DNA from 3 places in the Bacillus vallismortis genome. Region 1 is predicted to be linked to each of the others. Evidence: predicted binding sites of a transcription regulator. Region 1 holds the regulator's gene; each other region holds the start of a gene.

Evidence for each region. The regulator LexA, encoded in region 1, represses DNA repair genes until DNA is damaged. The targets are predictions, from matches to a motif close to CGAACATATGTTCG.
Region 2: a site for LexA is predicted at 6,168-6,181, ahead of recA (recombinase RecA). Genes of this name have one in related genera too.
Region 3: a site for LexA is predicted at 1,902-1,915, ahead of ruvA (Holliday junction branch migration protein RuvA). Genes of this name have one in related genera too.

Annotation. Positions count from the first base shown of each region.
Region 1 covers NZ_CP026362.1:1,516,433-1,524,706, forward strand. The annotation lists gene tkt (transketolase) at 1-1,847, opposite strand, end outside; gene BV11031_RS08130 (DUF896 domain-containing protein) at 2,016-2,249, opposite strand; gene BV11031_RS08135 (YneB family resolvase-like protein) at 2,313-2,966, opposite strand; gene yneA (cell division suppressor protein YneA) at 2,985-3,302, opposite strand; gene lexA (transcriptional repressor LexA) at 3,451-4,068, shown strand; gene BV11031_RS08155 (hypothetical protein) at 4,453-4,872, opposite strand; gene fosB (metallothiol transferase FosB) at 4,955-5,377, opposite strand; gene BV11031_RS08165 (YndM family protein) at 5,602-6,054, shown strand; gene BV11031_RS08170 (poly-gamma-glutamate hydrolase family protein) at 6,081-6,839, opposite strand; gene BV11031_RS08175 (hypothetical protein) at 7,070-7,384, opposite strand; gene BV11031_RS08180 (YndJ family protein) at 7,478-8,274, opposite strand, start outside.
Region 2 covers NZ_CP026362.1:1,730,032-1,738,305, reverse strand. The annotation lists gene yfmH (EF-P 5-aminopentanol modification-associated protein YfmH) at 1-1,208, shown strand, start outside; gene ymfI (elongation factor P 5-aminopentanone reductase) at 1,263-1,991, shown strand; gene BV11031_RS09510 (DUF3243 domain-containing protein) at 2,072-2,329, shown strand; gene BV11031_RS09505 (DUF3388 domain-containing protein) at 2,459-3,250, shown strand; gene rodZ (cell shape determination protein RodZ) at 3,269-4,183, shown strand; gene pgsA (CDP-diacylglycerol--glycerol-3-phosphate 3-phosphatidyltransferase) at 4,233-4,814, shown strand; gene BV11031_RS09490 (competence/damage-inducible protein A) at 4,833-6,083, shown strand; gene recA (recombinase RecA) at 6,254-7,300, shown strand; gene BV11031_RS09480 (serine hydrolase domain-containing protein) at 7,467-8,274, shown strand, end outside.
Region 3 covers NZ_CP026362.1:771,798-780,071, forward strand. The annotation lists gene BV11031_RS04145 (MFS transporter) at 1-1,281, shown strand, start outside; gene bofC (sporulation cell-cell signaling protein BofC) at 1,329-1,841, shown strand; gene ruvA (Holliday junction branch migration protein RuvA) at 1,980-2,585, shown strand; gene ruvB (Holliday junction branch migration DNA helicase RuvB) at 2,596-3,600, shown strand; gene BV11031_RS04165 (DUF2905 domain-containing protein) at 3,593-3,793, shown strand; gene queA (tRNA preQ1(34) S-adenosylmethionine ribosyltransferase-isomerase QueA) at 3,823-4,851, shown strand; gene tgt (tRNA guanosine(34) transglycosylase Tgt) at 4,878-6,023, shown strand; gene yajC (preprotein translocase subunit YajC) at 6,064-6,330, shown strand; gene BV11031_RS04185 (TIGR04086 family membrane protein) at 6,384-6,773, opposite strand; gene BV11031_RS04190 (DUF421 domain-containing protein) at 6,970-7,626, shown strand; gene spoVB (stage V sporulation protein B) at 7,630-8,274, opposite strand, start outside.

The DNA.
Region 1 (8,274 bases):
CCCATTTCAATTGCAAGACGTTTTTTCACATCTGCAGGAAGGACGGCGTTCTTGTATTCGATTGATTGTTTGTCAAAACGGTCCATTGATGGCATGCTGACAACAGAAACATCGATATTTTCTTTTGCCAATTCAGCCTGCGCTTCAATCGCAAGACCTACCTCAGAGCCTGAAGCGATGAGAAGAGCGTCAGGTGTTTCGTTTTTAGGTTTAGAAACGACATACGCACCTTTTTCTACTCCTGCCAATGCTTCTTCAGCTGTTTGGTCAATTGTCGGAAGGTTTTGGCGTGTCAATACAAGCGCTGTTGGCTGTTCAGTGCTTTGCACCGCGAGCTTCCATGCAGCCGCTGTCTCATTGCCGTCTGCAGGACGGATCAAGGAAAGATTAGGCATCGCACGGAGTGAAGCAAGCTGTTCAACAGGCTCGTGTGTCGGGCCGTCTTCACCAACCGCAATACTGTCATGTGTGAAGACATATGTGACAGGAAGACCCATTAATGCTGCAAGGCGAATCGCCGGACGCAGGTAGTCAGAGAAGACGAAGAAAGTTCCGCCGAATACACGAAGTCCGCCATGGAGCGCCATGCCATTTAATGCTGCACCCATCGCAAATTCACGAACACCAAACCAGAAGTTTTTGCCTGAGTAATCAACCGCTGTAAAATCACCTTCATTTTTAATTGTTGTTTTGTTTGAACCCGCCAGGTCAGCAGATCCTCCAACAAAGAAAGGAATTTTTTTCGCAAGTCCGTTAAGAACTTCACCGGATGATGCACGGGATGCCAAGCTGCTTCCTTTTTCATAAACAGGAACCTCTTGATCCCAATCCTTCGGAAGCTCTCCTTTGATTGCCAGTTCAAGCTGTTCAGCAAGTTCAGGATAAACTTCTTTATATTTATTGAATTGGGCATTCCATTCTTGTTCCTTTTTCTCGCCTGACTCTTTAACCGCTTCAGCGAAATGCTCATAAACTTCTGAAGGAACGTAAAAATCTTCTTCATACGTCCACGCGTATGCTTCTTTTGTTAATTTGCTTTCCTCTTTACCAAGCGGAGCACCGTGAACACCGGATGTGCCGGCACGGTTAGGTGAACCAAATCCGATCGTTGTTTTCACTTCGATTAATGTAGGTTTCTTTTCATTTTGGCGTGCTTTTTCAATAGCCGCTGTTAATTCTTCAATATTATTTCCATCCTCAACATAAAGAACTTCCCAATTCATTGCTTCAAAACGCTGCTTCACATTTTCAGAGAATGAACGGTCGAGATCTCCATCAAGAGAAATGTCATTAGAATCGTATAATACGATCAGACGGCCAAGCTGAAGGTGGCCTGCAAGTGAAGCTGCTTCAGAAGAAATACCTTCCATTAAATCACCATCACCGCAGATACTGTATGTATAATGATCGACTACGTTAAATGAATCGCGGTTGTAAGTTTCCGCTAAATGGCGTTCAGCGATAGCCATTCCGACAGCCATGGCAATTCCCTGGCCGAGCGGACCTGTTGTCGCATCAACACCGGCAGTATGTCCGAATTCCGGATGTCCAGGTGTTTTGCTGCCCCACTGGCGGAATCCCTTAAGATCTTCGATGCTCAGATCAAACCCGCTTAAATGAAGCATGCTGTATAAAAGTGCTGATCCATGTCCGGCAGATAAAACAAAACGGTCACGGTTAAACCAGCCAGGGTTTGACGGACTTACGTTCAAAAATTTTGTCCATAGTGTGTATGCCATTGGAGCTGTCCCCATTGGCATCCCTGGGTGACCAGAATTTGCTTTTTCAATAGCGTCTATTGAGAGTGTGCGAATGGTAGCAACCGATTTCTTTTCAATTGTATCCATAAAAATCCCCTTCCTTATGTGTTGTACCCTTACATCATAAATGTCTGACGACTTTTTCTCAACTGTTTCAGCTTAAAATTGAGAGAAACTTGTTGAAATTTGTAACATAAAAGTTTTGCTTATAGTATATGCAAAAGAGGAATACGTTATTGCCGTATTCCTCCTATATTAGTGAAGTTTATTATTTCTTTTTTCTTTTTTAAGTTTTTCTGGTGTAACATCATTGCCTTCTGGGTCAATGATTTTCACACTTTTTAATGTGTTTTTCATAGAAGAGCGAAAACCTTTCAGGTACTCTTGACGGAGCTTTTGCTGTTCGGCTTTTTCTTCTTCTGTTATAACGCCAGCTTTGGCTTTGGCAGCAAGTTCATTAATTCTGGCAATTTTTTCGTTTGAAATCATGTTAAACTCCTTTATTGCATTTTGCCTATATACTACTAGATCAAAAAGAGTTTTACAACTGATTCAATCGGCTGTATCGTCATTCTCTATGTATTCCTGAAACCGCCGGTGGACTGTCGCTTTAGACACATCATAGCCAAACCCCCTGAGCGTAGCCGCAATTTCTGCGAACGTCAGTTTATTCGCCCTTAAGCGGACAATCTCTGAGATGGGCACCTCTATTCTTTCTTTTCCGCTGTTTTCATGTTGGTTTTTCAGGTTTTTTTGCGGTTTAAAACCGTTTTTCACTGCGCGTTTCATGCCCCGCTTGATTTTCATGTTGTGAATTTTCCGCTGGTACTCTTCCACAATGCTGACGATCTCCAGCACCATCGAATCAGCCTCCGATAACTCCAGTTCGCCTTTGTGAGCGGTTGTATAGACTTTCACACCTTCTCTATAGATGCAATGAAGCAGTGCGATTTTTGCATTTCCCCGTCCGAGCCTAGTCTCATCCTGAACCAAAATGACATCAATTTCAGAATTCTTGATCTCATCAAGCAGCTCAAATACACCATCCCGATCCATTTCATATCCGCTTGCTTTTTCGGAAATCACTTTGACGACTTCCATGCCGTTCTCGGCCGCAATGGCCGTAAGCTCCTCCTCCTGCCGCTTTAATGACGTCTCCTGCTGTTCTTTATTTGTGCTTACGCGGGCATAAATGAGTGCTTTCATTTTTTCTATCTTTCCTCTCTATCTTACAGTTGCCAATTCATATGCATCCTGATGCTTTTTTTTCAACGGAATCACCAATTCATCTCCCGGCTGGATATCAGTCGTCTGAAGATAATTTTTATCAGCTACCCATTCAATAAAATCTTGTTTGTTCATTTTCTTTTTATCTGTTACCTGGTCAGCTATAGACCAAAGTGTATCGCCTTGCTGGACTTCTATTTTAACATACTGATTAAGCTCCTGGCCGTTGCTTGAATATGACAGCAAAAGGATAACCGCGCTCAAAATCACTGTGAACAGACCGACAAAAATAATAGATTCTTTACCCATGATCATAACCTCCAACAGGAATGTTTGTTCGCTTTTTATAATTTCAGTATATACGAACAAATGTTTCTGTCAATTGTTTTTTCGAACCTATGTTTGTACTGTCAGGAAAATCATGCTATAATCTTCTTAAAATCGACGTTTTGAGGTGCGAAAAATGACGAAGCTATCAAAAAGGCAACTTGATATCCTCAGTTTCATTAAAGCAGAGGTTAAATCAAAAGGATATCCGCCTTCCGTAAGAGAGATCGGAGAGGCTGTCGGGCTTGCGTCCAGCTCAACTGTCCACGGCCACTTGGCCCGTTTGGAAACAAAAGGGCTGATCAGACGAGATCCGACAAAACCAAGAGCAATAGAAATTCTTGATGAAGAAGTAGACATTCCGCAAAGCCAGGTCGTTAATGTACCGGTCATCGGGAAAGTCACGGCGGGATCTCCTATTACAGCAGTAGAAAATATTGAAGAATATTTTCCGCTTCCCGACCGTATGGTTCCCCCAGACGAGCATGTGTTTATGCTTGAGATTATGGGAGACAGTATGATTGATGCAGGTATTCTCGATAGGGATTATGTCATCGTTAAACAGCAAAACACAGCGAACAACGGGGAAATTGTCGTTGCGATGACAGAAGATGATGAGGCTACGGTAAAACGTTTCTATAAAGAGGATACTCACATTCGCTTACAGCCTGAAAACCCAACGATGGCACCGATCATCCTACAGAATGTCAGCATTCTAGGGAAAGTGATTGGTGTGTTCAGAACCGTCCATTAATCTATTGAACTATCAAATGATGAAATAACCCTCTCTTCCTCGATGAAGAGGGGGTTTCTTGTATAAAAAAAAGCAGGCTCGCCCTGAATTTTAGGTGCGAGCCTGAATAGGAGGAAAAAGAACATCATGTTTACACCACAATTATCCATCAATTGATTGTTGAAGTCAAGAAATATTCTTTCCCTCAGGAAACTTTTTATCAAAATGCTGTCTATCAAATATAGACGTAATCTGCTTAAAAATGTTTCATGTTTAGGTCGGGGAATGATATGGCCTCAGATATTATCGAGGGAGCGCGGCGATTAAATTAATATGAAAATTTAGCACATAGTTTAGTTAGTTCTTTTTAATGTAAAAAAACAGCTCACCTTATGATCATGAGCTTCAATCAAAATGAAAATATTGAATACCATAACTCCCTTTTACCCGAACATTTGTACAGTTTTCCGAATGTTCTTCTGCAAAGATACGGTATCGATGAAATGGATCAATTGAAATCTTATCTTGAGCACTAAAATCAAACCAGTTGCCTCTGAATTGTTTCGTGCTCAGCGTGGTATATTGCCCGGTAAGCCCCATCCGTTGAAGTTTAAACTCAATCGAACAACTTTTAGCTCCCAAGATCGTAAACTGATAGCCTAAAAAATACTCGATAGCCGGAACATCACTTATGTTTTCCAAAACAAACGACTTAGTGTTGTCATTTAAAGTAAAGTCGGTTTTGTGATCAAACTCTAATGCTGACGCATGTGTACAAATGCCTAAAAAACACGCCAAAACTGCCGTTAAAACCACTATTTTCATTTTCAATCAAACCCCTCCCTTACCATATTTTACTCTTTCCTCACGTTTATGTATATGTTCTTTGGGAAATCTCGAGGACGCTTCAATCATAAAATTTCATATGTGTTTTTTCCTGTTTATAAAACTGAAGTCTGTCTTGAAGGCTTCCAGTATGAAATTCAAATTTATGGCCGTCAGGGTCGGTAAAATAAATAGACTTTCGATCGCGTTCATTTCGTTCTCTGCCAGGCAGAATATTGACATGAAGCCTTTTTAATTTTGCTAATATGTCTTCAAATTCACGATCTTGAATAGTAAAAGCAATATGTGTATAAGATGCCTTGATGTCATTTCTCGGAATGTCAGGCTCTTCATTAAGTGCAAGCCAGATGCCATTCAAATCAAAATATGCTGTTGTTCTTCCCTTGACCAGCAGCTTGGCATCAAACACTTTGCAATAAAAATCGATCGATGTGTCCAAATGAGAAACAGAAAATAACAAATGATTGATTCCTTGTATCTCCACAATAAAATCCCCCTCTAAGGCTGATCAACCATATGTACGTTTTTGCACCAAGAAAGTTTCATGCAACAAGAAAGTTTCATGCAACAAGAAAAAAATACCAGTGTAAACAAAATCGGATTGTTTAAAATAATGACTGTTAAATGGGTTCAACTAAATTGCTTAATGTGTTTATCATTCATTTACTGCAAAGGTTTTTTCATAAAAATAACAATGTAGGTGATCAAATGAAACATCTCATTGCACTAGCCTCAAAGATTGCTTTCACTCTCGCCCTTTTATATGTGATATTAGACAGGGTCTACTACGCATCGTTTTTAAGTGTGATGTTGATTGCGATTTTCTTAGGTTTTGTCTCATATCTTTCCGGTGACATGCTCGTTCTTCCAAGAACAAACAATATTACAGCTTCATTAGCTGACTTTGGACTTTCATTCGTTTTGATTTGGGTCTTTGCTTTAACCCAAACAAGAAATGATTTTTCACCGTTTGCAGCCGCTCTTCTTTCCGCTGTCTGCCTGACTGTTTTTGAATACTTTTTTCATCGGTATTTACTGAAGAATGTGCTGGATGAAACATTCCGAAATGAACTGACAGCCAGAGATAACACTCTACAATATCAAACAGAAGCCGCTGATGAGATGTATCCTGACGTTACAAACGAGAAGCATGAGGAATAGGAGGCCGACTTATCGCCTCCTATTTTTCAGTAGTTACTTTTCAGAAAACGGGACATTACTTCTGTAAAATCATAAAATCTCTCATTTTGAGTAACAGATCTGCTTTTTAAAGAAAAAATGCCGAACAAAGATCTTCTAAAACCTGTGCTCATTTCGATCTGGATACTCAGCCCTGTTTTTGATTTATTTGCAATGTTATTCGGACTAACGCCTGCATGCGGGTGGTCCGTACTAAGCAAGACAGCAGGAAAACCTGCATTTTGCAGTTCTTCAACTAAACCTGCAGCTCTTTCGCGATCTGTACCGCCAACTTCAATCTGCTGATCTTCTTCTGCATACCCGTGCAATGAAATGACATATTCGTGGTTTTTCGTCATCCTCAAGGCTCTGGGTTCATCAAAATGCGTGCTCGTAATATGCAGTGCAAAATTTCCTGACGATTTTAAGCCTTCAAATACATACATCGAATACTCTTTGCTCAGCTCTCTGGCTACTTCACTTGTCCCGCCTTCAATCCCTCCTCCATGAATGGCTAACACAAGGACAGGGTGTCCGGCTTCTTTCGTTACAATACGGTAATCCGAAGGCTCTTCATTGTTTTTTAATTCCTCAAAATTCTGATAGACATCTTCAGCGTAAATTGAAGAAATGGGAATGAACATCACAAAAACAATCAATAATTTAACAATTTTAAAAGTTGATGGGAAACGTTTGACTATGTTACAATCAACATGCTTCAGGGAATGGAGCAAACGGCGGAGCAGGGATACTTTGGCCGGTTTCATCTACTCCGCCTCTAAGTCCAAATCAACAGGATGTCGGTTTCTTTGAGGCTTTCGCACGAATTCTCTCGTCCTCCTTGTTAAATTTTTGTTAAATTCACAATATTATATACCATTAGCCCGGGCGCTGTTCTTCCCATTTCTGAATTTATGAAAAGGAATTGGCCCCGCTTGTTTCCCAATTCCCATATCTAACACAAAAAAAACGCACCTGCTCTTGGCTTGTGCATTTTTTATTTTCTATCGCTTCTTCGTTTCTTTGCTTTATTCAATTTCATAATGTTTTTTTCAATTTTTCTTATTTTTCGCCTTTGCGGGATTGTTTTCACTTCATAATAAACAGCGATAAATCCGCTTAAAGTTACTGCTGCGATGTAAAGAAAACGGCGTTTGATAAATCGGCCAGCGCGTCTGTGATTCCCCTTCTCTTTTTCCAGCTGTTCGATCACATCTTGATCGAACAGCTGATCGACATACACTTGTTTCATTCCCACTGCAAATCCAGCAGCCAGCCAAAGAACCAGAAATAAACTGATATAAAACATCATTAATCCCTTCCTTTCCCGTCCAGATGCGGCGCAGAATTGGAATGTAACTGATGGAATCGTTAAACAGCTGTCAGACGAAGTCACTTCCTGGTGTTAGGTTCTTTCATTTGAGCGAATATATGTAATGATGTAATGGACAGTTAAAAATTTCAATCCAAACAGCCACATGTGATGAACAGCGGTTAATCTGTTGTCATGTGCAGCTTCTATCAGAAAGGTCTCAGATAATGGAAGCGGAAATGTCCCCGCTCTGGTTTGCAGATAAATCCCCTCATCCCCAGCTCTGTTTTTTCTCCGCTTGCTTGTCAAAACCAGTTTTTCCTGATGATGATAAGGCTTTAAAATGCCTGTCATGCTGCTGAATGGGAGCGGGAGAGAGATGTTCATATATCCCTCTTCATTTGAGCGATACACAGAATACAGAGCGGTAAAAATGGTTTCGTTTTTTTCGTTTGTTCTGATCCAGGCCCGCACTCTTTTTCTGCCGTCTTTTTTCGAATGAACACCCTTTATCTTGCTGTACATTTTATACCAGTCAGGGTTCGTCGACAAATGAATTTGTCCGGTTCTTTTGCTAATCCACTCGTAAACAACAGCAAGCGGCCGAAACCACGTGCTCCACGCCACTTTTGCCTTCACATCATACTCAACGGTTTGTTCATAAAACGATAGAATGAACGGCGCCAGTTTTTCAGGTGAAAAGTCTTTTGAGCGAAGGCTTCTCATATCATCCACAAGCCCTCTGTATTGGACGTTATTTTCAGCTTGAATATGAGCTAAAAAGTCTTTTCCAATCTTTCTTTTTCCGTAGATACGACTGAACGTCTTTACACTGGCCGCATCAAAAGGCTTCGGGCCTTCTATTCTCCATCCGATTAGTGCAGGCAATA
Region 2 (8,274 bases), 210 kb from region 1:
TTTTGCCGAAAAAAGGCTTCAACAAGACGTATGCGGTCTTTACTACAAAGTATGGCTCTATAGATAACCGATTTGTCCCTTTAGGCAAAAATGAGATGGTTCATGTGCCGGACGGTATCGCCCATTTTCTTGAGCATAAGCTGTTTGAAAAAGAGGACGGAGACGTTTTTCAAGATTTCAGCAAACAGGGCGCTTCTGCCAATGCGTTTACGTCATTTACAAGAACGGCTTATCTTTTCTCAAGCACATCGAATGTTGAACGCAATTTAGAGACGCTGATTGATTTTGTGCAGGATCCGTATTTTACTGAAAAAACGGTTGAGAAGGAAAAAGGGATTATCGGGCAGGAGATTAACATGTATGACGACAATCCTGATTGGAGGCTTTACTTCGGGGTCATTGAAAACATGTACAAAGAACATCCTGTCAAAATTGACATAGCCGGAACGGTGGAAAGCATTTCGCCTATCACGAAAGACCTTCTGTATGAATGCTATGAAACGTTTTATCACCCGAGCAACATGCTCCTCTTCATAGTAGGGCCTGTAGATCCTGAAGCGATCATTTCTCAGGTAAGAGAAAATCAGGAGAGAAAGCCATATACTGACCAGCCGGAGATCCAACGAGAGGAAGTACAGGAACAAGAAGCGGTGTTCCGCAAAGAAAAAGAGATCAAAATGAACGTGCAGGGACCAAAATGCCTTGTCGGGCTAAAATCAAAGAACCCGTATAGATTAGGCAAAGAGCTGTTAAAGCATGAACTTTCTATGAACTTATTGCTTGAATCTCTTTTCGGCAAAAGCTCTGCCCAGTACGAATCACTTTATGAAAAAGGGTATATTGACGAAACGTTCAGCTTTGACTTTACTGCTGAATATGGGTTTGGTTTTGCGGCGATCGGCGGCGATACGCCGGAACCTGATCGATTGGCTGAAGACATTTCAAGCATGCTTCTGCGCGCCGGTGAATTGATTACTGCTGAAAAGGTTGAACTTGCCAGAAAGAAAAAGATTGGTACATTTTTAAAAGCGCTGAATTCACCTGAGTACATTGCAAATCAATTTACCCGTTATGCTTTCTTGGATATGAGCCTGTTTGATGTCGTATCGGTTCTCGAACAAATTACCCTTGAAGATGTCCAGCAAGTCATACAAGAGGAAATGGCTGCGGATAGACTGACTGTCTGCAAGGTTGTTCCTAAATCATAAACAAAACATCCCTCCAGTGTGAGGGGTGTTTTTCTGCGGAAAGAAGGAAAGAGGATGAACAAAACAGCACTCATTACCGGAGCAAGTGGCGGCATCGGCAAAAGCATAAGCGAAACGCTTGCGGCAGATGGATACAATCTGCTGCTGCATTACCATACAAATCAAAACGCGGCAGCGGAGCTTGCTGAAAAACTTAATGAGGCGTATGGGGTGCATGCTGAGATCTTGCAAGCCGATCTCTCCGCACCGGAAGGAGCAGATAAGCTGACAAATTTAATTGTTCAGCCAATTGATGCCATTATTTTAAATAGCGGAAGAAGCCATTTTGGGCTAATTACGGATGTAGATAATGCAACGGTTCAGGAAATGGTTCAACTCCATGTGGCGAGTCCGTATATGCTGACGAGAAACCTTCTTCCAGGCATGATCCGGAATAGATCTGGGGCAATCGTTGCTGTCAGCTCTATTTGGGGAGAAACTGGAGCATCTTGTGAAGTGTTGTACAGCATGGCAAAGGGAGCCCAACACTCGTTTGTGAAAGGACTGGCTAAGGAGCTGGCGCCAAGCGGAATCAGAGTAAACGCCGTAGCGCCGGGCGCGGTTGATACAAATATGATGAATCAATTTTCTCCGCCTGAAAAAGAAGAGATTGCTGATGATATCCCGATCGGCCGGCTGGCCCGCCCGCAAGAAATTGCGGATGCAACAGCTTTTCTCTTGTCTGAAAAAGCGTCATATATCACCGGACACATTCTGTCGGTGAATGGCGGCTGGCATTGCTGATCCGAAAATATTCGGTGTATAGTATCTTTTCTGAAGGACACAATAAGCTTGTAACTTCACATGAAATGGAGGAAAAGAGCATGTCAGTATTAGAAAACTGGGATAGCTGGAAAAACTTCCTTGGCGACCGTTTGAACTATGCGCAAGATAAAGGCATGAGCCAGGATACCATTACAGAACTTGCGACAGAAATCGGCGGTTACTTGGCAAATGAAGTGGAATCTAAGAACGAGCAGGAAAAAGTGCTGGCAGATCTTTGGAGCGTAGCATCAAAAGATGAACAGCGTGCCATTGCCAATATGATGGTTAAGCTTGTTGAAAATAACAGCACGCACTAGCAAGAGAGGAGATTTTTCCTCTCTTTTTTATGTTTTCCTCGTCACAGCAACATTCTTCTTTCTAATTAGAGAAAAATGCTTTATGATAAAGGAAGGTAAAATTTTGCCACAATGAAGGGGGTATATCATTTGGCAAAGCTCGAATGGTATTTTGAATATGAAATTCAGGTCAACCGCCCCGGACTGCTCGGGGATATTTCATCTCTTCTTGGGATGCTATCTATTAACATTGTAACGATTAACGGCGTCGACCTTTCCAGAAGGGGAATGCTCCTCAGGTGCCGCCATATAGATCAAATCAAGCGATTAGAATCAATCTTAAAAACGATGGAAACAATTAAAGTAACGAAGCTGCGAGAACCGAGGCTTCGCGACCGTCTTGCGGTACGCCACGGCCGCTACATACAAAGGGATGCCGATGACAAGAAAACGTTCCGCTTTGAACGGGACGAGCTAGGCTTATTAGTCGATTTCATGGCGGAATTGTTCAAAAAAGAAGGCCATAAATTAATCGGGATCCGGGGGATGCCGCGTGTCGGAAAAACGGAATCGATTGTGGCCTCCAGTGTATGTGCAAGCAAAAGGTGGCTGTTTGTGTCATCAACTTTGCTGAAGCAGACGATAAGAAGCCAGTTGATCGCCGATGAATACAGCACTGAAAATGTCTTTATCGTTGACGGAATTGTGTCAACAAGAAGAGGATCAGAACGCCATCTCCAGCTGGTCAGAGAAATCATGAGGCTGCCTGCAACAAAAGTGGTGGAGCATCCGGACATATTCGTTCAAAACACAGAGTATACACTAGATGACTTTGATTATATTATTGAACTGAGAAATGGCCCCGATGAGGTTATTACATATGAACATGCTGAAGAACCCCAAATGTTTGATCAATCCGGGTTTTCAAGCTTTGATTTTTAAAATTGGAAGGTGTTTGTTGTGACTGAACTAGGAATCCGGCTGAAAGAGGCCAGAGAGGAAAAAGCAATGTCATTGGATGATCTCCAAGCGGCAACAAAGATTCAAAAAAGGTATTTAACCGCCTTGGAGGAAGGAAACTATGACATTATTCCGGGGAAGTTTTATGTTCGGGCATTCATTAAGCAATATGCTGAAGCCGTCGGACTTGATGCCGATCAGCTGTTTGAGGAGCATAAAAAAGATATCCCGAATACGTATCATGATGATGTATCTGAAAAAATCTCCGGCATGAAGCTTCAAAAGGAAATGCCAAAGCCAGCATCTAGAGCGCTGGAATTGCTGCCAACGATACTTGTGATTCTCGGCGTGATTGTCGTGATTGCGATTGTGTACGCGATCATACAATTTGCGAATCATAAAAGCAGTGAGGATAACAATGCAGCTTCAGAAAAATCAATTACGCAAAGTGAAAGCAAGTATGAAATCCCTAAAGATTCCGCGCTAAAAGAGAATCAAAATAACAGCTCTGAAAAAGAGGAAGACACTAAAAAAGAAACAAAAGAAAATGAAGATCAAAAAGAAGAAAATGACAGTGAAAAACTGGAGATGAAAGCAACTGGCACTGAAGGATCGTTAACGACTTATGAAGTGTCCGGCGCTGATAAAATCGAGCTTGAACTAAAGGCATCAGACAGCTCTTGGATTCGGGTGCGTGATGAAAACAGCAGCTCTTTAAAAGAGGGAACGCTGAAAAAAGATGAAACCTATAAAAAAGATATAACTGATCAGAAACAAGTTGAGATCCGCACCGGATATGCACCTAATCTGAAAATAAAAATCAACGGCAAGGTTCTTTCCTATGAACTTGATCCGAAAAAAGTGATGGCACAAACCATTAAGATTGTAAATAAAAAGGAAGAAAAGTCATCTTAATTACCAGATGACTTTTCTTCACGTCCGAGTATGAAATTGGAGGGGCTTTATGTTTAACTTACCAAATAAAATCACACTAGCTAGAATCGCATTAATCCCAATCTTCATGATTATCATGCTGGCGCCGTTTGACTGGGGCAGGCTAGAAGTTGGAGACGAATCGATCCCGGTCGCACATTTGGCCGGTGCCATTCTATTTATTGTTGCATCCACAACAGACTGGGTGGACGGGTACTATGCCCGAAAGCTGAATCTTGTGACTAACTTCGGGAAATTTCTTGATCCGCTTGCGGACAAACTGCTTGTATCCGCAGCATTAATTATCCTTGTTCAATTTGACCTTGCTCCAGCTTGGATGGTCATTGTGATTATCAGCAGGGAGTTTGCCGTGACAGGTTTGAGGCTTGTCTTAGCCGGAACAGGAGAAGTGGTGGCTGCTAATATGCTTGGTAAAATTAAAACCTGGGCACAAATCATTGCGGTTTCAGCATTGCTTCTTCATAATCTTCCGTTTGAACTTGTGTCATTCCCGTTTGCTGACTTGGCGCTATGGGTAGCTGTCTTCTTTACTGTCGTCTCAGGCTGGGAATATTTCTCCAAAAACTGGGAAGCGTTAAAAACAACTAATTAAGAAAGAAGGACTTACGTCATGGAATTTCCAAAGAAAGCAGAAATTATTGCGGTCGGTTCTGAGCTGTTGCTTGGCCAAATCGCCAATACAAATGCTCAATTTATCAGCAAACAGCTTGCTGACATCGGAGTGAACGTATTTTATCATACAGCAGTTGGAGATAATCCGGAGCGGCTGAAGCAGGTCATTCGCATTGCTGAAGAACGCTCTGATTTCATTATTTTTTCAGGAGGTCTCGGGCCGACAAAAGATGATCTGACGAAAGAAACGATTGCAAATGCGCTGGGGCATCCGCTTGTGTTAGATGATGAGGCGTTCCAATCCATTGAGGACTATTTCAAACGGACCAAACGCACGATGTCACCTAATAACCGAAAACAGGCGCTTGTGATCGAAGGATCTGACGTGCTGGCAAATCACTTCGGAATGGCGCCGGGAATGCTCCTAGAGCACGATTCGCGCTTTTATATGCTTCTTCCTGGGCCGCCAAGCGAATTGCGTCCCATGTTTGAAAACGAGGCAAAGCCTCTTCTGCTGAAAAAGATGGGCTCAAATGAAAAAATTGTATCAACCGTTCTTCGTTTTTTTGGTATCGGCGAATCTCAGCTTGAAGCTGATTTGGAAGATATTATTGATGCACAAACCAATCCGACAATCGCTCCTTTGGCAGCCGACGGAGAGGTGACGCTGCGTCTGACAGCCAAACATGCTGACGAAAAGGAAACGGAGCGTCTGCTAAAAGAAACAGAGGCTGTTATCTTAGAACGTGTAGGGGAATTTTTCTATGGCTATGATGATACTTCCCTAGTAAAAGAGCTTTCTAAAGCATGTAAGGAAAAAGGCATTACAATTGCCGCGGCTGAAAGTTTTACCGGCGGGCTGTTTTCTGAATGGCTGACGGATCTCAGCGGTGCTTCAACATTGTTTGCCGGCGGCGTCGTTTGTTATACAAGCGACGTGAAGGAGCATGTGCTTAGCGTCAAGAAGGAAACATTAGACCGTTTTGGAGCGGTCAGCAAGGAGTGCGCATTAGAGCTGGCAAAGGGTGTTCAACAGCTCACTGGCAGCGATATCGGCATCAGTTTTACCGGTGTAGCAGGTCCTGATACTCAAGAGGGGCATGAGCCTGGACATGTGTTTATCGGCATTTCAGCAAATGGAAAAGAAGAGGTTCACGAGTTTCACTTTGCGGGGTCCAGAACGGGAATCAGAAAACGTGGCGCCAAATACGGCTGCCATTTAATCTTGAAGCTTTTAGAGCAAAAATAATATTTTCAGCACATTATCCTCCTAAAAAACATGATTTCTCTGATACATGATAGTATTTTGATAGAAATCCGCCACGAAAAAATCCGAATATGCGTTCGCTTTTTTCTTGGCAAATCCCTTCAAACAGGGTATAGTATATGTAGTGGTAACATAAAGGAGGAAAAAATAGAATGAGTGATCGTCAGGCAGCCTTAGATATGGCTCTTAAACAAATAGAAAAACAGTTCGGCAAAGGTTCCATTATGAAACTGGGAGAAAAGACAGATACAAGAATTTCTACTGTCCCAAGCGGCTCCCTCGCTCTTGATACGGCATTAGGAATTGGCGGATATCCGCGCGGACGGATTATTGAAGTATACGGTCCTGAAAGCTCAGGTAAAACAACTGTGGCACTTCATGCGATTGCTGAGGTTCAGCAACAGGGCGGACAAGCCGCATTTATTGATGCAGAGCATGCATTAGATCCGGTATACGCACAAAAGCTTGGTGTCAACATCGAAGAGCTTTTACTGTCTCAGCCTGACACGGGCGAGCAGGCGCTTGAAATTGCGGAGGCATTGGTTCGAAGCGGTGCAGTTGACATTGTTGTTGTTGACTCTGTGGCAGCTCTCGTTCCGAAAGCGGAAATTGAAGGCGACATGGGAGATTCGCATGTTGGTTTACAGGCACGCTTAATGTCCCAAGCGCTCCGTAAGCTTTCAGGCGCCATTAACAAATCGAAGACAATCGCGATTTTCATTAACCAAATTCGTGAAAAAGTCGGCGTTATGTTCGGGAATCCGGAAACAACTCCTGGCGGCCGCGCGCTGAAATTCTACTCTTCCGTACGTCTAGAAGTGCGCCGTGCTGAACAGCTGAAACAAGGAAACGACGTAATGGGGAATAAAACGAAAATCAAAGTCGTCAAAAACAAGGTGGCACCGCCGTTCCGTACAGCCGAGGTTGATATTATGTATGGAGAAGGCATTTCAAAAGAAGGCGAAATCATTGATCTTGGAACTGAACTTGATATCGTGCAAAAAAGCGGTTCATGGTACTCTTATGAAGAAGAGCGCCTCGGACAAGGCCGTGAAAATGCAAAACAATTCTTGAAAGAAAATAAAGATATCATGCTAATGATCCAGGAACAAATTCGCGAACATTACGGCTTGGATAATCACGGAGCAGCTCAGCAGCAAGCTGAAGGTGCACAAGAAGAACTTGAATTTGAAGAATAAAAATAAAATCAGTTTGAAATGATACAAAAGGCTGGGTGAAAAACTCAGTCTTTTTATTTTTGCAAAAAATGATAAAAAATATTGCTTTTTTTGACAACTTTTTCGGTGCTTCATTCGTCTAACAAAACGTGTGCAAAATGGAATTTATTTTGGGAGGAAAAACTGAATGACAAGCCCAGCCAGCAGACGAACTGCGAAACGCAGACGGAGAAAACTAAATAAAAGAGGCAAACTTTTGCTTGGTTTTTTAGCAGCGATGATTTGCTTTACGATTTGGAATGCGCTTCACCGAGATAGTGAAGGGAACGAGCCATCTCAAGAAACTGCAGCAGCTTCAGATAGCGGTCAGAAAAAAGAGGTTATAAAGAAAACCGCCGAAAAAACAGAGGAACAAATCAAAACAGTGGACCGTAATCAAAAAATCAGCCATTATTTAAATGAGATCGGCTTCAGCGGAACAGCCATGATTGTCAGAAATGGAGAAATCGTAACACATAAAGGTTTTGGTTATGCCGATCGTAAATATCACATCCCTAATAATCCATTGACCTCTTTTTATGTCGGTTCGTCACAAAAAGCGCTGATTGCAACCGCTATTTTGCAGCTAGAGGAAAAGGGAAAACTTCAGACAAGTGATCCGGTAAGCGCGTATTTACCTCAATTCCCTAACGGGCAAACGATTACTTTGAAAAACCTGCTCACACATACATCGGGAATACACGGGCATGTTGAAGGAAACGGTGCAATCACTCCGGACGATTTAATAAAAGACATAGAACGTCAGGGAATCAAACGTCAGCCAGGCGTATGGGACTATCAGGATTCCAATTATTCCGTTCTCGCTTATATTGTTGCTGAAGTAAGCGGTGAGTCATATGAACAATACATAACGAATCATATTTTTAAACCAGCGAAAATGACGCATGCAGGCTTTTACAAAACATATCATAAAGAACCTTATCCGGCTGTCGGTT
Region 3 (8,274 bases), 740 kb from region 1:
ACTATTTTGAACAAAATCGGAATTCCTTCTCACATGGTTTGGGGTTATATTGGCGTTGTCATCTTTATGGTTGGAGACGGGCTCGAACAAGGCTGGCTGTCTCCTTTTCTTGTTGATCACGGTCTCAGCATGCAGCAATCCGCATCTTTATTTACCATGTATGGCATTGCAGTCACCATCTCGGCTTGGCTGTCGGGCACGTTTGTCCAAACTTGGGGGCCAAGAAAAACGATGACTGTCGGTTTGCTTGCATTTATCCTCGGTTCGGTTGCTTTTATCGGCTGGGCGATTCCTCATATGCATTATCCGGCTCTCTTAGGTAGCTATGCACTTAGAGGCTTGGGATATCCGCTGTTTGCATACTCTTTTCTCGTGTGGGTGTCATACAGCACCTCTCATCGTATTCTTGGAAAAGCCGTCGGCTGGTTTTGGTTTATGTTTACGTGTGGCCTTAACGTGCTCGGGCCGTTCTATTCCAGCTATGCGGTTCCGGCCTTTGGAGAAATCAATACGCTTTGGAGCGCTTTGTTATTTGTGGCGGCAGGAGGATTCCTCGCCTTATTTTTTAATAGAGATACATTCACACCTGTACACCCAGATCAGCCGAAATGGAAAGAACTGTCGAAGGCGTTTACAATTATGTTTGAAAACCCTAAGGTCGGCATCGGCGGAGTGGTCAAGACAATTAATGCCATAGGGCAATTCGGATTTGCCATCTTTCTTCCTACTTATTTAGCGCGTTACGGGTATTCCGTTTCGGAATGGCTGCAAATATGGGGGACGCTGTTTTTTGTGAATATTGTATGTAACATCATATTTGGTGCAGTCGGAGATAAACTTGGCTGGCGCAATACCGTGATGTGGTTTGGCGGTGTCGGTTGCGGCATTTTTACGCTGGCGCTTTATTACACGCCTCAGTTGATCGGGCATCAGTATTGGGTGCTGATGGTGATCGCTTGCTGTTACGGTGCGGCATTGGCTGGCTACGTGCCATTAAGCGCGCTTTTGCCGACGCTTGCACCTGATAATAAAGGGGCTGCCATGTCAGTGTTGAATTTAGGTTCTGGTTTATGTGCGTTTATCGCGCCGGGCATCGTCAGTCTTTTCATTGGTCCGCTCGGTGCAGGCGGGGTGATTTGGATTTTTGCGGCATTGTATTTTTTCAGTGCTTTTCTGACGCAATTCCTGACGATTTCTGAGCAAAGCGCCGATGTCTTGACGGAGGAACGGCTTGTCAGGGAAAACGTGCAAACAAATTTCGAGAAAACGGTTAAGCAGTAGCCTCTTTGGTCAAACTAGTCATAAACGTGTGCAAAGAGGTGTAGAGGGTGAAACGATTCAGCACGGCGTATCTTTTGCTGGGCATTTTTTGCTCAGCCGCAGCATTTCTAATAGTTGCTCCTCCCCGTGCATTAGGAGCCGAAGTGGAGCACTATGAGCCGCTGCAGGTGCATGTGCAGCTTGAAAAAGTGTATTTGGACGGCGATGTCAGTATTGAGCATAAGCATGAAAAAGTGCTTTCTATGGATGATTTTTGGGCAGCTTATGCCGGCTGGACGCTTGTCGAACAAAAAAAGGGCTATGTACTCTTCCGGAAGCAAATGGATGATATTTCTCCGCTCAGCAAGGTGAACGGGTATATCGGTGTATCGGATCATGGCGTGATTTCCACCTTTCATGGGCGGCCTGAGTCAGATTCCGAACCGATTCAGTCTTTTTTTCAAATTGATTTAGAAAGGCTGGAGAGCCATATGCAAAAAAATCTGCTGAAAGGCATTCCATTTCGGACGAAAGCGGAGTTTGAGGACGTAATAGAACATATGAAGACATACAGCGGTTGACGTCCGCTGATTGAAGACATGTATTCATGTCTTTTTTTTCGTGAAAGAATGAGAGAGAAGCGAACGTATGTTAACTTTTCTATGAGACTTTGGCTGTTTTTATGGTACAATGAAGAACAGTCAAAGAGGTGAATTTGCGTGATCGAATTTGTAAAAGGGACGATTGATTATGTATCTCCCCAATATATTGTGATAGAGAACGGCGGCATTGGCTATCAGATCTTCACGCCGAATCCGTTTATATACAAGGAGAGAAACAAAGAAACGATTTTTACGTACCATCATATCAGAGAGGATGCTTTTTCGCTCTACGGTTTTTCAACAAGAGAGGAGAAGGCGCTCTTTACAAAGCTGTTAAACGTGACCGGAATCGGTCCAAAAGGGGCACTCGCCATTTTAGGCTCAGGTGATCCGGGAGCGGTTATCCAAGCGATTGAAAATGAGGATGAAGCCTTTTTGGTCAAGTTTCCTGGTGTAGGAAAGAAAACCGCGCGCCAGATTATTCTTGATTTAAAAGGAAAGCTCGCTGATGTCGTGCCTGAAATGATTGAAAACCTGTTTAATCATGAAGAAAGGCTTGAAAAGCAAACAGCAGAAACGGCTCTCGAAGAAGCGCTTGAGGCCCTCAGGGTTCTCGGTTACGCTGAAAAAGAAATCAAAAAGGTGCTTCCTCACTTAAACGAAGAAGCTGGGCTGACAACAGACCAATATGTGAAAAAAGCATTACAAAAACTATTGAAGTAAGGTGATGTTCATGGATGAACGGCTCGTCTCAAGTGAAGCAGACAACCATGAATCAATGATAGAGCAAAGTTTGAGGCCGCAAAATCTGGCGCAGTATATCGGGCAGCATAAGGTGAAAGAAAATTTGCGCGTATTTATAGACGCGGCAAAAATGAGACAGGAGACGCTGGATCATGTTCTTCTGTACGGGCCGCCGGGACTTGGGAAAACGACGCTTGCTTCCATTGTTGCCAATGAAATGGGAGTGGAATTGCGGACGACGTCAGGGCCTGCGATTGAAAGACCTGGTGATTTGGCTGCCATATTAACGGCACTGGAGCCAGGTGATGTATTATTTATTGATGAAATACATAGGCTCCACAGATCGATTGAAGAGGTGCTATATCCTGCGATGGAAGACTTTTGTCTGGATATTGTGATCGGTAAAGGCCCCTCTGCCCGCTCCGTCCGGCTCGACTTGCCGCCTTTTACGCTGGTAGGCGCCACGACGAGGGTAGGGCTTTTGACGGCGCCGTTAAGAGATCGATTCGGCGTGATGTCGCGCCTTGAATACTATACGCAAGAAGAGCTTGCGGACATTGTCACAAGAACAGCTGACGTATTCGAGGTTGAGATTGATAACCCGTCTGCTCTCGAAATCGCGAGAAGATCGAGAGGGACGCCCCGCGTAGCGAACCGCCTGCTGAGAAGGGTCCGCGATTTTGCCCAGGTGCTGGGTGACAGCCGGATTACGGAAGAGATTTCGCAGGATGCGCTGGAGCGGCTTCAGGTTGACCGTCTCGGTTTGGACCATATTGACCACAAGCTCCTGATGGGCATGATCGAAAAGTTTAACGGAGGCCCTGTGGGTCTTGATACCATTTCAGCCACGATCGGCGAAGAACCGCATACGATTGAAGACGTATACGAGCCGTATCTGCTGCAAATTGGTTTTATCCAAAGAACGCCGCGTGGAAGGATCGTGACACCGGCCGTTTATCATCACTTCCAAATGGAGGCTCCCCGATATGACTGAATTCCCTAAGATCATTATGATTCTTGGTGCTGTTATGCTTATCATCGGAGCAGTGTTGCATGTTGTCGGCAAGATGCCGGGAGATATTTTTGTGAAAAAGGGAAATGTCACGTTTTTCTTCCCGGTTGTCACTTGTATCATCATAAGTGTGGTATTATCAATTTTGCTTACTCTTTTCGGCAGAATGAAATAACAAAAGACTAGAATAAAGGTGAAATCATCATGAAAGTCGATTTATTTGATTTTGAATTACCGGAACGTTTAATTGCACAAGTGCCGTTGGAACAGCGTGATGCTTCAAGGCTGATGGTGCTTGATAAACATACGGGAGAGCTGACTGACAGCTCGTTTAAGCATATTATCAGCTTCTTTAAAGAAGGAGATTGCCTTGTGCTGAACAATACCCGTGTGCTCCCGGCGCGGTTATTCGGAACAAAAGAGGATACCGGCGCGAAAGTGGAACTTCTTTTGCTCAAACAAGAAGCTGGTGACAAGTGGGAAACGCTTGTCAAACCGGCGAAACGGGTGAAAAAGGGAACCGTAGTGACGTTTGGAGACGGAAGATTAAAGGCAGTCTGTACGGATGAGCTTGAGCATGGCGGCAGAAAAGTAGAATTTCAATATGAAGGCATTTTCTATGAGGTGCTGGAATCCCTTGGAGAGATGCCGCTCCCACCATATATCAAAGAACAGCTTGATGACAGAGAGCGCTACCAAACAGTGTTTTCAAAAGAAATCGGCTCTGCCGCAGCGCCTACTGCAGGCCTTCACTTCACGGAAGAAATCTTGCAGCAATTGAAAGACAAAGGTGTGCAAATTGAGTTCATCACTCTTCACGTAGGCCTTGGAACGTTTCGCCCTGTGAGTGCCGATGACGTTGAAGAGCATAATATGCATGCAGAGTTTTATCAAATGTCAGAAGAAACGGCTGCGGCTTTAAACAAAGTAAGGGAAAAGGGCGGCCGAATCATTTCCGTCGGCACGACTTCGACACGCACGCTTGAAACGATTGCCGGGGAGCATGACGGACAATTTAAAGCATCAAGCGGCTGGACATCTATCTTTATTTATCCGGGCTATGAATTTAAAGCCATTGACGGAATGATTACAAACTTCCATTTGCCTAAATCGTCATTGATTATGCTGGTCAGTGCGCTTGCGGGAAGAGAAAACGTTCTGCGCGCCTATAACCATGCGGTGGAAGAGGAATACCGTTTCTTCAGCTTCGGAGACGCGATGCTGATTCTATAATTTGAGAACAGGAGGCCTCACCAAAAGTGGCTGAACAACCAATACGCTATGAATTTATAAAAGAATGCAAACAAACAGGGGCGCGGCTGGGCAAAGTGCATACGCCCCATGGCTCCTTTGAAACGCCTGTTTTTATGCCGGTGGGCACACTGGCGACAGTCAAAACGATGTCGCCTGAAGAGCTGAAAGCAATGGATGCGGGCATCATTTTAAGCAACACGTATCACCTGTGGCTCCGACCGGGCCAGGATATTGTGAAAGAAGCGGGCGGGCTCCATCAATTTATGAATTGGGACCGCGCGATTTTAACAGATTCAGGCGGTTTTCAGGTCTTTTCTTTGAGCAAGTTTCGTAATATAGAGGAAGAGGGCGTCCATTTCCGCAATCACTTAAATGGGGACAAGCTGTTTTTATCTCCAGAAAAAGCGATGGAAATCCAAAACGCACTCGGCTCCGATATTATGATGGCGTTTGACGAATGCCCGCCATATCCGGCAGAGTACGATTATATGAAGCGCTCAGTTGAGCGGACAAGCCGCTGGGCGGAACGCTGTCTGAATGCCCACAGCCGCCAGAATGAACAAGGGCTGTTTGGCATCGTGCAAGGCGGAGAATATGAAGATTTGCGCACGCAAAGCGCGAAAGACTTGATTTCTCTTGATTTTCCGGGATATGCTATAGGCGGATTATCTGTAGGTGAACCGAAGGATGTCATGAATCGTGTGCTTGAGTTTACAACACCGCTTTTGCCGAAGGATAAACCGAGATATCTGATGGGGGTCGGTTCTCCGGACGCACTGATCGATGGGGCGATCCGCGGGGTCGATATGTTTGACTGTGTGCTGCCTACTCGGATTGCAAGAAATGGCACAGTGTTTACCGCTGATGGCCGTCTCAATATGAAAAATGCGAAATTCGAAAGAGATTTCCGTCCGATTGATGAAGAATGTGATTGCTACACATGTAAAAACTACACACGCGCGTATATCAGACATTTGATCCGCTGCAACGAAACATTGGGCCTTCGATTAACAACTTATCATAACCTTCATTTTCTGTTACACTTAATGGAGCAGGTAAGACAGGCTATTCGTGAGGATCGTCTGGGTGATTTCAGAGAAGAGTTCTTTGAGCGTTACGGCTACAACAAGCCAAATGCGAAAAGCTTCTAAATAAAAATTAATCACTGGCTTACAGAAAGGGGTGAAAATTATGACAGGCACTTTAGGTACATTGGTTCCTATTATTTTAATGTTTGCGGTCCTTTATTTCTTGCTGATTCGTCCTCAGCAAAAACAGCAAAAGGCTGTGCGCCAAATGCAGGAGGAACTGAAAAAAGGCGATTCAGTAGTGACAATCGGGGGATTGCACGGCACTGTTGACTCTATCGACGAAAGCAAAGTCGTCATTAAGACTGGTGAAAACACACGTCTAACGTTCGACCGCCGCGCGATCAGAGAAGTTTCTGCTGCTGAATAACAGCAGGAGCTATACATAGCAAACAAAAAAAGAGCGGATGATTCCGCTCTTTTTTATGTGGAAGACCTGTTTCCCCTCATATTCACGCCGAAAATCCCGCCCAGCATGCAGACCCCTAAAAATCCTAGATGGTAAAGCAGCTGCTCCGCTGTAAATGTTATTCCGAACCCTAAATACTGAAACAACAAAATAATCACTGAAAAGCTTAAGGCAGTCAACGCCCCGATCATCCAGCCTCTTTCCTTCCCTTTTCCTCCTGAGATAAACCCGCCGATGAATAAAGATAGAAATGAGATGGCGGTGATCAGCCAGTTAAATGACGACTCTTCAAGCGAGGTTGCCGTCAGTAAAAGTGAAACGGCTAAGCTCGTCAGAAGCATGGCTGAGAAAATGGCGATTAAGCCGTAAAGAATGCCTTTTCCAACTTGTTTCGTTTCCTCCATGAATGTCTCCTCTCTGCCTGTATGTAAAGGCCTCTGTTCTTTTTGAACAAAGCTATCAGACATGCTGATGGCTCGTCTTTGTAAAAATGTATTCCCTTATCCCGATAATTAGACGTAAAAGCTTTATGAAATCGATTTGTTCATCTTACATAATTTGTTCGTTTTGTTGCATCCTATGGTGAGTTGGAGGTGTAATATGGAAGAGCTTCTCACTATTACGATTCGCACGATTATATTGTATTTTGTGATATTGGTCATTTTTCGTTTTATGGGCAAACGGGAGATCGGGGAGCTTAGCATTTTAGACCTCGTTGTCTTTATCATGATGGCTGAAATTGCCGTTTTAGCGATAGAAAACGTAGAAGATCATCTATTTCACACCATTTTGCCAATGCTTGTCTTAATGATTATTCAAGTGACATTCGCATACTTTTCTTTAAAAAACCGAAAAATCCGCCAGCTTCTGGACGGCAAGCCGACGATTATTATTAAATATGGAAAAATTGACGAAGACGCAATGAAATCACAGCGTTATAATTTTGATGATTTAATGGTTCAGCTCAGAGAAAATAATATCGACAGAGTAGCTGATGTATCATTTGCCATTTTGGAGCCGTCAGGCAAACTGACAGTTGTCAAAAAAGAAAAGAGCGGCGAGCATCGGCAGCTCGAAATGCCGCTCATTATAGACGGAGCTATCCAAACAGAAAACCTGTCCAGAATCGGTAAAGATAAGCAATGGCTGCTTGATAAATTAAGAAAACACGGATATACAAATTGTTCAGAGATTTCATTCTGCTCGTTTACTGACGGAGAATTATTTATTGATGAAAAAGATGGGCCTCGCACGTGAGCATTATCGGACGATCAGCCGTCCGATAATGGGAATGCGGCGAAGCTCATCTTTTTTAATTAAACGGAAAATAAGCAGGAGGACGATATAGACGGCAACGCTCATCACAATCCATCCGGCGACATTCACAACTTCGGACGCGCCAAAGGTTACATATTGTTTGATAGCGGAGCTGATGAATCCGCATACCACAATCACAGCGAAACTGAGCGCATATTCCTTGATTTTGATACTGATTGGCAGCACCTTGCTCACTGTTGCCGCATGCAAAAGCGTAACGAGCACCATGCCTGTTACGATGGCTAATGCCGCGCCCATTATGCCGAGGGACGGTCTGGTGGCAAGGACGAAAATAAGACCCGTTTTGACAAGGGCCCCGATTAAGCTGTTCATCATCGCAGCGCCCGCTAAATTAAGCGCCTGCAGCACAGCTTGAAGAGGGCCTTGAAAATAATATAGCAAAAAAAACGGGGCCATGACTTTGATAAATACAGCTGCGCCTGAGGAACCATACATCACCCTCATCAGCTCATCCGCAAATACATACAAAATGACAACTGCAATCCCCCCGCTGAGCAGGCACAGACGCATTGCCTGCTCCAGCCTGTATTCCACCACCTGCAGTTTTTTCTGTTCCATTCCTTCACT